DNA from 3 places in the Shewanella sp. A32 genome. Region 1 is predicted to be linked to each of the others. Evidence: predicted binding sites of a transcription regulator. Region 1 holds the regulator's gene; each other region holds the start of a gene.
What was found. The regulator sigma-54, encoded in region 1, starts transcription at its own class of promoters, with help from an activator protein. The targets are predictions, from matches to a motif close to GTTGGCACGNNNNTNGNNT.

Region 1 (4,270 bases):
TCACTGTAACGTTTAAGCAGCACCTTATCGGATGCGTTTAAAAAGAAACTGATGACTTCAGTGCCTTGTGGCAGATTTTGTATCTGACTTTCCAGGACTTTTTCCTGGTTAGGCATGTTGCGCACATCGACGCTAATCGCGACCAGTTCGTTACTGCCGCGCAGATTGTCTAACAGACTGCCAATCATGGGGAGTGGCAGGTTATCAACGCAGTAATAGCCCAAGTCTTCCAGCACTCGTAACGCTACAGATTTTCCTGAGCCTGAGCGGCCTGAGACAATGGCCAATTTCATCCGGTGATCACCTGATACAGTTCTTCTTTGGTGGTGGCTTTCCGCAGTTGCTTGAGTATCAGCTTATCACTGAGTTTCTCGGCCATCGCCGACAAAGTACTGAGATGCTGCTGACATTGATCGGCGGGCACTACCAACGCAAACAAGATGTCTACCGGTTGATTATCGATAGCGTCAAAGGGGATCGGTTCGTCGCACTTAATCAGCACGGCGATAGGATCTTTAATGTCCGGCAAGCGACCATGGGGAATGGCAATGCCATTCCCGATACCGGTACTTCCCATTTTCTCTCTGACCAGCAGACTTTCGAAAATGGCTTGGGACGACAGGTTTGGATACTGGGCTGCTGCGAGTTCGCTGATGAGCTCCAATACCTTTTTCTTGCTGCCGGGTGTGGCACATGCGGTACACTCCGGCCGCAGGATGGTACTAAGTTCCATCATGAGTATTTTGTCAGCTTTTCTTTGTATTTAATGACCTGACGATCCAATTTATCAATTAGAGCGTCGATGGCAGCGTACATATCGGTGTGTTCTGCGGTGCCGTGCACCTCTCCACCATTCAGATGTAGCTTGGCTTCGACTCGTTGTATTGCTTTCTCAACATTGAGTACGACGTGCACATTATTGATCTGTTCGAAATGGCGTTCAAGTTTTGCAAATTTACTCTCCACATAGCTGCGCAACGAGTCGGTGATCTCAATATGATGGCCTGCCAGGTTGATTTGCATAGGGTGTCCTCCATAGGGGTACTGTGGAATTACAAACTCTTACGCTGATTCGATGGTGGGATCATCATGGCTTCGCGGTATTTGGCGATGGTTCGGCGTGCCACGTTAATTCCCTGCTCAGCCAGCAACTGTGCCATTTTGCTGTCGCTGAGCGGCTTTTTCTGGTTCTCCGCGGCCACCAGTTTTTTGATAAAGGCGCGGATTGCCGTCGATGAACATTCGCCACCGTCTTCAGTACCGACGTGGCTGGAAAAGAAATATTTTAGCTCAAATATACCGCGTGGCGTATGCATGTATTTCTGCGTTGTCACTCGGGAAATTGTCGATTCGTGCATATCAACGGCTTCGGCAATATCATTGAGCACCATCGGTTTCATGGCTTCTTCGCCATATTCAAAGAATCCCTGCTGAAACTGTACAATGCAGTTAGCCACCTTTAGTAGTGTTTCATTGCGGCTTTCCAGACTCTTGATAAACCATTTGGCTTCTTGCAGGTGTCCGCGGATAAACTGGCTGTCGGATTGGCTCCGCGCACTGCGGGCCATAGCGGCATATTGCTGATTAATACTGAGTTTGGGCATGCAGTCTGGGTTGAGTTCTACCACCCAGCGACCATTTTTCTTCCACACGCTGACATCTGGGATCACGTACTCGTCATCCTGAGGCTGCACTAATAGTCCGGGACGTGGATTAAGCGATTGGATCAAACTAATCGCGTCACGCAGATCTTCTTCTCTCAAACGGGTCTTGCGCATCAGTGTGCGATAATCTTTGGCAGCGATCAGGTCAAGATGCTGTTCCAGCAGCATAATGGCGTTTTCGAGATGCGGGGTGTCATCACTATATTGCGACAGCTGGATCAGCAAACATTCACGCAGATCCCGTGCAGCGACACCGACAGGATCGAAGTGTTGGATGCGTTTCAATACCGCTTCTACTTCTTCTAGCTCGATTTCCGGATTGCCCATAGCATCCAGAATATCCTCCGTGGTTTGCGTCAGATATCCTTGATCATCAATCGCTTCGATAATTGCAGTGGCGATTGCTGCATCAGTTTCTGAGAACGGTGTCAGGTTCTTCTGCCATTCCAGGTGTTCATGCAAACCTTCAGAAGTTTCTCCCTGAAATGGGGTATCGTCATCACGGATAGGACCACTGGACATAGCCGGAGCGGCAGTAAAAACCTCATCCCAGGTAGTATCCATTGGCAGCTCTTCAGGGAGTGCCTGGCTAGTGAGTGCGTCCGAGGTTTCTACCGTCGAACTATCTTCGATATGTTCGCTCGGCTCCGGTGCCTCTAAATTGTTATCGATATCATGATTGCTGTCGGTGCTTTGGTTGTCTTCATTCACTTCGAGCAGCGGGTTTGCTTCTAAGGCTTCTTGAATTTCCTGTTGTAACTCCAGCGACGACAGCTGCAGCAAACGTATTGCCTGCTGCAGTTGAGGTGTCATGGTCAGTTGTTGACCCAGTTTGAGCTGGAGTGACGTTTTCATGTTACCGCTTACCCCTACATCTTATAACTTTATAAAAATTCTAGTAATTACAGACTTTAACGTTTTAAAGCTGTAAGCGCTCCCGGTGTTTACTATAGCTTGAATTGTTCACCCAAGTACACAGCACGGACTTGTTGGTTGTCGAGGATCTCGGCAGGGGTGCCTTCGGCGATCAGTTGTCCGTGGCTGACAATGTATGCATGTTCACAAACATCAAGTGTTTCACGCACGTTATGATCCGTAATCAGCACACCCAGTCCACGTGACCGCAATTGTTCAATAATTTTTTTAATATCAATAACGGAGATGGGGTCTACGCCAGCAAAGGGTTCATCCAACAGAATGAATTTCGGGTCTGCGGCCAAGGCTCTGGCAATCTCGACACGCCGGCGCTCACCTCCCGAAAGTGACATCCCCATGCTGTCGCGAATATGGGTGATGTGAAACTCTTCGAGTAACTGTTCCAGTTGTTCTTCACGGCCATCGCGATCCAGATCTTTTCTGATCTGCAATACTGCCATGATGTTATCGCGAACAGTTAGCTTACGGAAAATACTGGCTTCTTGCGGCAGATAGCCAATACCTTTGCGAGCGCGAAGGTGCATGGGATCCATGGTCAGCTCATCTTGATCGATAAAGATCCGTCCCTTATCGCTCTGGATCAAGCCGACTACCATGTAAAATGTCGTGGTTTTCCCTGCACCATTGGGTCCCAATAATCCCACAATCTGACCTGTTGCAACCGACAGACTGACATCTTTCACGACCATTCTTTTTTTGTAGCTTTTCGCAAGGTTATGGGCGATCAAGGTATTACTCATTGCTGCTCCTGCTGGGGATCCTTTTTGGGTTGCTGCTGGTAGTTGTCAGGCTGGATGACCGTGGTCACACGATCTTCTCCCTGGCCGCTGCTGGAGGCTTGCAACTGCTGGTTTTTAAGGTCATAGACAATTTTTTCTGCAGTGGAAACGCTGCCACCTTGTTCCACCTTTGCTTTACCGATGAGCGTCAGTACGCGTTTATTAATGTTGTAGTGAATTTCATTGGCGCTGGCGTTCGCAATACGGCCATCTTCTAATTTCTGACGAAAGGTGGCCGGTGAACCTTTTGCAATCAATACTCTTTCGCCGTCTTTATCGGAACTGGATGCGTTGACTTCGGCGGCTGTGAGCTTCATTGAACCTTGGGTCACAATCACATGGCCGCTGTACACGACTTGCTTGTTCTTGATATCTGCCGACTGCGCATCAGCGGATATTTCCAGTTGTTGCAGCAGATCTTTATCAACCGCAGCAGCTGAAAGGCTGGTAAGGCACAGCATAGCAGCGAAAATAAGCTTATTTCGTTTCATAGGTTCCTTTTACCTGACTAAGCAGTTTGACCTGCTGAGCGTTGAGATCAGCGTATAGCCCCAGACCTGTGATATTGAAGTCCTGACCATTGATCAGAATATTTTTGTCTGACGTCATAATCATGTTGCTAAGGTTCAGTTCCAGATAACTGGTACTGATAGATTGTATCGGTTCAGTTGGACTGATGGCGTCAATAATAACATCATTTTGCAACACCACCTTGTTGCTGTGTTTATCGAGTTGTCCTTGCAATGCGGTCATGCGCCACTCGGTCTGACCCTTGTCTGGGAATACCCAGTATACCGGATTAGTAAATACTGTCCGGTCATCCTGCTCATAGTGTTCCATGTGCTTAGCTGACACCCGACTGGAGATCATTCCGTTTTGGTCATAGCTGAC
Region 2 (4,270 bases), on a different contig from region 1:
ACCTTGAAACGATCCGGGCTGTCAGTTTCTTCTACGCGCAGCGCTACGTTATGCACCAGTTCAGTCTGCAGACGTTCAAGAATATTACGAGAAGTGATGAACTTACCTTCTTTACCAGCAAACGGTGAAGTGTTTACCTGGAAAGTCATGGTCATGGTGGGTTCGTCAACACTCAACGCTGGTAATGCTTCCACATTATTAGTGGCGCACACAGTGTCAGAAATCTTCAGCTCGCCCAAACCGGTAATCGCTACGATGTCACCAGCATCCGCTTCAGCAACTTCGTTACGATCCAGACCAAGATAACCTAATACTTGACCGACCTTACCATTACGGGTTTTGCCATCCGCACCAATCACAGTCACCTGCTGGTTGGTTTTAACGCTACCGCGTTTGATGCGACCAACACCAATAACCCCAACGTATGAGCTGTAATCCAGCTGAGAGATCTGCATCTGGAATGGGCCTTCATCGTCTGCATCAGGAGGTGATACTTTGTCGATGATGGTCTGGAATAAAGGGGTCATGTCATCGCTATGAGTTTCTGGATCCAGAGATGCGTAACCGTTCAGTGCAGAGGTATAAACAATTGGGAAGTCCAATTGCTCATCGGTCGCACCTAAGTTCACAAACAAGTCGAACACCTGGTCAATCACCCAATCAGGGCGCGCACCTGGGCGGTCGATTTTGTTGATAACCACAATAGGTTTCAATCCCTGAGCAAATGCCTTCTTTGTCACAAAGCGAGTCTGAGGCATCGGGCCATCTACGGCGTCGACCAGCAGCAATACTGAGTCTACCATCGACAACACGCGTTCTACTTCACCACCGAAGTCAGCGTGCCCGGGGGTATCAACGATGTTGATACGATAGTCCTGCCAGCGAATCGCGGTATTCTTCGCCAAAATGGTGATACCACGTTCCTTTTCCAGATCGTTTGAGTCCATCACACGCTCAACCGCTTCACCGCGGGAGGCTAATGTACCTGATTGAGACAGCAGCTTGTCCACCAGAGTGGTCTTGCCATGGTCAACATGCGCGATAATCGCGATGTTTCTTAATTTATTGAGTGAACTCGACATTTTACTTGTGAAGCCTATGTTTGCATCGGGGACTGCATGCCAGCGGCAGAATTTGTCACCGCCGGACGCGTTAATTCTTGCGAAAAGGCGGCGATTATACACTGAGCAAGGTGTCATTGATATTAATTTATACAATTGCCTCACGTTGTCGCAGTCAGACAATGCCGTGGGTCAACTGAGGTAAAACGATTCGACGATTTTTACGGAGCACTCACATCACCAACTTGGGGCAATGTTAACTTGATCACAGGTTTTATGGACAGATTTTGAACGATGTTTAATCGTGTGATTTCTGCCAGCCATGACACACTATTTTATCTCAACGAAATCACACTTTTGAGTCGTCGAATACAGCCACAGAGTCAGCTGGCACCATCCATAAAAACATTGATTTAGACAGCGCGACCGTGAAATTTTAAGATTTTTACAACAGTGCGATAACGGTTGATTTACCGGTCATTGCGCTCTAATCTAGCCGAGGGAAATAACAGTATAAGTGGCCAGCTTTACGTAAAATTCAACATCTCTAAAACAGCATTTTAGAGCATGGATTGCACCAAAAAATAGCGTTTCCGCACCACTATTGTGCGTTACCGACTGTATTATTCGCCCAATATTCGAACATGCCCTTTGATTTCAGCGTGTTAAAAAGCTGGCACGATTTTGGCTGCTCAAAAGCCTTAAAATTGAAGATACGCCAGTCGTTAAACTTACACCAAGTAAACAAAGGGCCGAATCTATACCCTATCCGGAGGCTTTAGAATGTCAGTTGAATCGGTACTGAAACAACTCCAAGAGTTGGAAGTAAAATTTGTTGATCTGCGTTTTTGCGATACCAAAGGTAAAGAACAACACGTATCTGTGCCTGCACACCAGGTAGATGCCGACTTTTTTGAAGACGGTAAAATGTTTGACGGCTCTTCAATTGCAGGTTGGAAAGGCATCAACGAATCAGACATGGTGCTGATGCCAGACGTAAACACTTTCGTGCTGGATCCTTTCTTCGAAGAAACCACCGCAATCATCCGTTGTGACATCCTCGAACCAGCCACTATGCAAGGCTATGAGCGTGACCCACGTTCTATCGCTAAGAAAGCAGAAGAGTATCTGAAGTCTACTGGTATTGCTGACACAGTGCTGATTGGCCCAGAACCAGAATTCTTTGTATTTGACGATGTACGCTTCGGCTCTGACATGTCAGGCAACTTCTACAAAGTTGGTGCAAAAGAAGCTGCTTGGAGTTCTGCTAACGAATACGAAGATGGCAACACTGGCCACCGTCCTACCGTTAAAGGCGGTTACTTCCCAGTGCCACCAGTGGATTCATCACAGGATTGGCGCAGTGCGACCTGTCTGGTATTGGAAGAGATGGGTCAAGTGGTTGAAGCTCACCACCACGAAGTGGCCACTGCTGGCCAGAACGAGATTGCTACCCGATTTAACACTCTGACGGCTAAAGCAGACGAAATTCTGACCCTGAAGTATGTTGTGCACAACATGGCGCATGCTTACGGCAAAACTGCGACCTTTATGCCTAAACCTATCATGGGCGATAACGGTTCAGGTATGCACGTGCACCAGTCACTGTCTAAAGACGGTGTGAACCTGTTTGCGGGTGACAAGTATGCGGGTCTGTCTGAAACCTGTTTGTACTACATCGGTGGTATCATCAAGCACGCTCGCGCGCTGAACGCCTTCACCAACCCAAGCACCAACTCTTACAAACGTCTGGTTCCTCACTTCGAAGCTCCAGTCATGCTGGCTTACTCAGCACGTAACCGCAGTGCTTCAATCCGTATTCCGGTAGTTCCATCACCCAAAGCTCGTCGTATTGAGACTCGCTTCCCAGATCCAATGGCTAACCCATATCTGGCGTTCTCTGCACTGATGATGGCTGGTCTGGACGGTATCCAGAACAAGATCCACCCTGGCGATGCCATGGACAAAGACTTGTACGATCTGCCAGCTGAAGAAGCTGCTGCAATCCCACAAGTGGCTGAGTCTCTGGATATTGCGCTGGCAGCACTGGATGCTGACCGTGAGTTCTTGACTAAAGGCGGCGTATTCTCTGATGACTTCATCGATTCATACATCGCACTGAAAACTGCAGAAGCTGAGAAAATCAACCGCACAGTTCACCCACTTGAGTTCGAACTGTACTACAGCCTGTAAGCTATTGCTCTGCAATCAACCCGATGAGTCAAGCCATCGGAGTATAAAAATAAAGCCCCGGGTTTATCCCGGGGCACTTATTTTAGATGCCATCTAACGGTTATCCGTTCAACACTATCCCTTCCCGTTCTGAGAGCAGTTGTATCAGCCTGTCACTGAGCAACCTTAACCGTTGCGCCAGATGACGAGGATATGGGTATAACAGATATATGGGCATACTCGGCACCGTTATATCCGGTAATATCTGCGTCAATTCCCCCGGTTTTTAAATAGTGATTGAGACCGAGTAGCGGCGACTGAATGATTTCTAAGTGGCCTCGACAAGCAGCGACATCAGCATCACGGTTATTGACAAAGAGCCGTGTCGGCATCGGCAATATCTATAACGTTTCGCCGTCCAGATATTCAAGGCCTCCCGGATTACCAAACAGCGTGACATACTGCACCAACAGGTGCCGTGCTAACGCCTTTAGCGTATAAGGTGTGCCATAGCGTTGCAGATAGCCAATTTTTTAGCCACTATGCCATCCTGCTCCAATTTGCCGACCCGCATCAACGCATCCAAGCCTTCACGACAATATCCACTTTGCGGTCAGTACCGCTGCTTTCCAGCGTCAGCTGAGGATGCTGTTCCATAAAGTGCTGTAATGCCGGGAATAGCTGCTGTCTGGTAAAAACCTTGCGGCATGTCGACACGAATGCAGCCACTTAATTCGCTTTCTCGTCGCCAAAGCAGCTCCTCCAATTCGCGGTATTGAGCCAACAGAGACTGGGACCGAGAAAAATCCGCGTGAAGGTGTTGGCTCCCGGCGCGATTGAAACGGACTTTAGTGTTGGAGCGATGCGCGATAACCCGGAAATGAATCGCTATGTCGCTTTGCAAACCGCGTTGGGGCGCGCAGGATTACCTGCAGGTATCGATGCGGCCACTGCATTATTGCCGTCAGACAGTGCGGCATGGATCATGCCGCAACGTATTGAAGCCTTTGGCGGTATGTTTATTTGAGCAATCGCAG
Region 3 (4,270 bases), on a different contig from region 1:
CGAGTCGGTCAACACTGTCGGTGGCAGACGTGCCGACAACGGCTTCCAGTTGCCGGGTCTTACGGTTATTCACATCGTGGATGGCAAATCCCAGTTTACTGCCCACCATTTCTAGTGGCATTCGCAGTTCAATATTGTAACCCTGTTCGGTTTTACGCCACTGCCCCTGAATGCGGTTTTCCGGGACAACCGGTGAGGTGAGGGTGGCATCGGCGGGCAATTCATAACTGCTGAGCCAGCCGTCTTTCATATTGGCCACCACATAACGGTGAAAGCTGCCATCCGATGCCTGGGTGGCAATATCCAGATAGTCATTGCGATCAACGGCCAGACTGTTACGACCACGATAGACAACGTGCGGATCGGTGACTTCAAAAAAGCCATAGAGGTAACCGCTGTATTTGCCCACCATATGGCGGAATGACAGTTTCGAGTCGCTGTTTTGTGCCAGAAACAAGCGGTAACCGTCGCCGTATTCCATCGATTTGCTGCGATATTGTTCCCAGTCGTCCAGTTTGCCATCCAGCTGGATCGGGCCTTGTAGCGGATAAGCATAGAGGTCGCGGCCTTTCTCTACCTGTTTTAGAAAGCTTGCCTGCGAGTCAAAGAGCTTGGGGCGTTCATGTAGTGCAGTCGCTAACGCTTGCGTCGTCCCTTCCAGCGTTTTTTCCTGGCCATGACGCAGGTATTTTTCCATTTCCCAGACGTATTGATAACTGAGCCAGGGCAAACCTAATAGAAATAACGACAATACCAGCGTTTTGGTGCGCAGACCGATGGGCGGGTGATAAACCGGCAGCTTCACGCTTGACTATCCCAGCGATAGCCCATGCCGTAGACGGTATCGATGCAGTCGAATTCCGGATCGAGCGCCAGAAACTTCTTGCGAATACGTTTAACGTGAGACGTGATCGTACTGTCATCCACATAAATTTTGGCTTCCTGCATCAGATCGCCCCGGCTGCGCACATGGCCGGGATGCTTTGCCAGCGCGTGTACCATCCAAAATTCAGTCACCGTGAGTTCAATTGGGGCATTCTTCCAGCAAACCTGAATGCGGTTAGCATCTATCGACAAGTGACCGCGTTCCATCAATGATTCGCTTTGAAGGTTGCTGCCCGCTAATTCACTGCGCCGAAACAGTGCGGCTAAGCGTGCCAGCAAATGCGGAAAACTGACATCCTTGCTGAGATAATCATCAGCGCCAAGGCGTAATCCGCAAACCGTATCGAAATCGCTGTCCCGGGCAGTGAGAAATATGATGGGCAAAGCATTAGACATCGCCCGTAATGCCTGGCATAGGGTAAAACCACCATCTATTTCGTGTTCCAGCCCAATATCAATAATCGCCAGATCCGGCAGGCGGGTATTGAATGCGTGCATCGCTTCAGCGCGATTGGCATAACCTTGTACGCTATAGCCCTGATTTTGTAATACGTCCTTATAGTTCTCGCGGATGGCAACTTCATCTTCCACGATAGCGATGCGTTTCATGAGCGCTGAAATCTCGGGTTATGAGTCATTAGCCGTGACTATACAACAATTTGCCCGATAAAAAAGTGCTCACAGGCAAATGCCATTTTGTTGCCACAATTGATCGGCGAACTGCCATTTTTACTCCCTGTGTCCGCCATTTCACCCAGGTTTAATGTCCCCATCGAAAGCACGATGACTTAACACTAACAACAAGGAAACAGTGAAATGAAACAGCACATTATCTCCGCTTTAGTGATCTCTTCTCTGATGGCGATGCCTGTGATGGCACAGGAACAGCAAGACAACCAGACCCCGGCGGCCATTGGCTTTGGTAGTGGTATGGTTTTGGGCGCTGTCGTTGGCGGCCCAGTCGGCGCCATTGTCGGAGCCTTTAGTGGTAGCTTGGTGGGGAAGAGCGTTGGGGATGACAAACACCTCAAAGCACAGCAACAAACATTGGATGAACAAGCTCAACAAATCACTGTGCTTAATCAGAAACAGCAGTCACTGGAGCAATTACAAGCGCAATACACCGAAGCGCAGCGACAACTGAAGACCTTACAGGCAGCACGTGCATCGAAACTGGAGGAACTGACGGTAGGCATGAATGTTCAGTTTCGTACCGGTACTGCAGAGATTGAGCCTCATTTCGCGAAGCAGTTACAAGATATCGCGTTTGCCATGAGTCTTGCACCAGAGCTGACGCTGGATCTGTCCGGTTATGCTGACCGTCGTGGTTCGGCGGAATTCAATCAACAGTTATCCGAACAGCGAGTGCAGGCAGTACGGGAGTTTCTGATCCAGCAAGGGGTGAATGGCGCAAGATTAACCGCGAACGCTTATGGTGCCAGCGCCCCGTTGAACCCAAAAGAAAGCCTAGAAAATGACTTTTTTGACCGTCGGGTGACCTTGCGTCTGCAAAGGCCTGATGCGGCGTTGGCAGCCAATAATCAGTAACGAGTTGAGGAGATACGTATGAAAAAGGATTTCCTTGAGACGGTTGAAGGAGCACATCTTTGCCGTGTTGAAACGGCGGATGTATCGCGGTGCGAGGACAGTCGGGCATTTCTGCCTGACTGGATGTTCAGCCTGATGCAAACCGGTGGTCTGCTGCTGTTAGCCGTGTTGCTGTTTAATCTGTTGACCTCTGTATCAGCCATTGCTTCAACGCAAATGGCTGATGACTTGGTGGCTAACCCCATGTGGCCAGGTTGTGGCACTTTGGAATGGCAAGGTGTCAATGCCGACGTTGCCCCAAACTTGCAAACCGAAGTAAAGATGCAGGTGTCGGGACTGACGAATCGGGTTACCGTCACCCAGCATTATATTAACCATAGTGAACAATGGCTCAATGGCCGTTACCTGTTTCCGTTACCGGAAAATGCGGCAGTGGACAGTTTGCAGATGAAGGTCGGTGAACGGAGGATTGAAGGCCAGATCAAACCCAGGACAGAGGCGCGCCAACTCTATGAGCAAGCAAAGGCGGAAGGGAAACGAGCCAGTTTGCTGAGTCAGCAACGTCCGAATCTGTTTACCACTGATGTGGCCAACTTGGGTCCAGGTGAATCCCTGGAGATCACGTTCAGTTATCAGCAATCACTGACCTATCGTGACGGTCAATTCAGTTTGCGATTTCCAATGACTATCACACCGCGTTATGTCCCGCTATCAATGTTACGCAACGAGGCTCAGCTAACAGATGCGTTATCCCTGCAATCTCCGATGGTCGATAGTGATGCACTACAACGCGAACAAGCGACTGTTAATCGAACCGATATTGCAGTGACGCTCAATGCTGGTGTCCCGTTAGCGGCCATCCGCTCATCCAGTCATCAGATCCAGCAGCAATCGCAGTCTAACGGTCAGGTGGTTATTTCCCTGACAAAGATAATGCCAGCGCGGGATTTTGTCCTGGAATGGCAACCTCAACCGGAGGCGGAGCCAACCGCGGCGTTGTATAGTCAGATGGGGCAGACACATCTTCTGACTCCCCGTGCGGGTAACTCAGTGATGCCAGATAAAAGTCGTTACAGTCTGTTAATGTTGATGCCGCCGGCACAGTCACCAAGCACTGCGCAACCACGTGAGCTGATATTGGTTATCGACACTTCCGGTTCAATGGGGGGGGCCGCCTTGGCGCAGGCGAAAAGTGCCGTGCTCTTTGCCTTATCAAGTCTTAAGCCGCAGGACAATTTCAATATTGTCGCGTTTAACTCAGACGTACAGCCATTGGCGCCAGAAGCACTACCGGTTACTGCAGTTAACCTTGGTCGGGCGCAGCAGTTTGTTCGGTGTCTCGATGCCGATGGCGGTACCGAAATGGCCAAAGCCTTGCGACAAGCATTACCGTTGACCAACGAGGACAATTCTAAAACCGCCAAAGATAAGCGATTACGGCAAGTGATCTTTATGACCGATGGTGCCGTTGCCAATGAAGATGAGCTGTTTGAGATGATCCGTAATCGGCTTGGGGCGAGTCGCTTGTTTACCGTCGGTATTGGCAGTGCGCCCAACAGTCATTTTATGCATCGCGCAGCGGAGTTAGGGCGTGGGACGTTTACCTATATCGGCAATATGCAGGAAGTGGAGCAGAAGACAATTTCACTACTTAGCAAAATTGCGGCACCAGTGTTAACGGATGTGCAGTTGCATTATAGCGATGGCACCGTACCCGACTATTGGCCCGCATCTATTCCGGACCTGTACATGGGCGAACCGTTAATGGTCAATTTACGTGAGCGGAGTGAAGACCAACCACCGTTATTGGTTTCCGGAATGCGGAACGGGCAACGGT

Region 2: the regulator sigma-54 is predicted to act here: its motif matches at 1,734-1,752, upstream of glnA (glutamate--ammonia ligase).
Region 3: the regulator sigma-54 is predicted to act here: its motif matches at 1,574-1,592, upstream of pdsR (proteobacterial dedicated sortase system response regulator).

The regions. Positions count from the first base shown of each region.
Region 1 is NZ_JARFTS010000002.1:5,126-9,395, forward strand. Features, by position in the region: gene rapZ (RNase adapter RapZ) at 1-293, opposite strand, end outside; gene ptsN (PTS IIA-like nitrogen regulatory protein PtsN) at 290-733, opposite strand; gene hpf (ribosome hibernation promoting factor) at 733-1,023, opposite strand; gene PY479_RS01925 (RNA polymerase factor sigma-54) at 1,053-2,519, opposite strand; gene lptB (LPS export ABC transporter ATP-binding protein) at 2,612-3,340, opposite strand; gene lptA (lipopolysaccharide transport periplasmic protein LptA) at 3,337-3,870, opposite strand; gene lptC (LPS export ABC transporter periplasmic protein LptC) at 3,857-4,270, opposite strand, start outside.
Region 2 is NZ_JARFTS010000003.1:46,228-50,497, forward strand. Features, by position in the region: gene typA (translational GTPase TypA) at 1-1,082, opposite strand, end outside; gene glnA (glutamate--ammonia ligase) at 1,845-3,254, shown strand; gene PY479_RS03520 (hypothetical protein) at 3,407-3,625, opposite strand; gene PY479_RS03525 (hypothetical protein) at 3,807-3,962, opposite strand; gene PY479_RS03530 (SDR family oxidoreductase) at 4,009-4,260, shown strand.
Region 3 is NZ_JARFTS010000004.1:129,622-133,891, forward strand. Features, by position in the region: gene pdsS (proteobacterial dedicated sortase system histidine kinase) at 1-805, opposite strand, end outside; gene pdsR (proteobacterial dedicated sortase system response regulator) at 802-1,494, opposite strand; gene pdsO (sortase-associated OmpA-like protein PdsO) at 1,702-2,433, shown strand; gene PY479_RS04995 (marine proteobacterial sortase target protein) at 2,452-4,270, shown strand, end outside.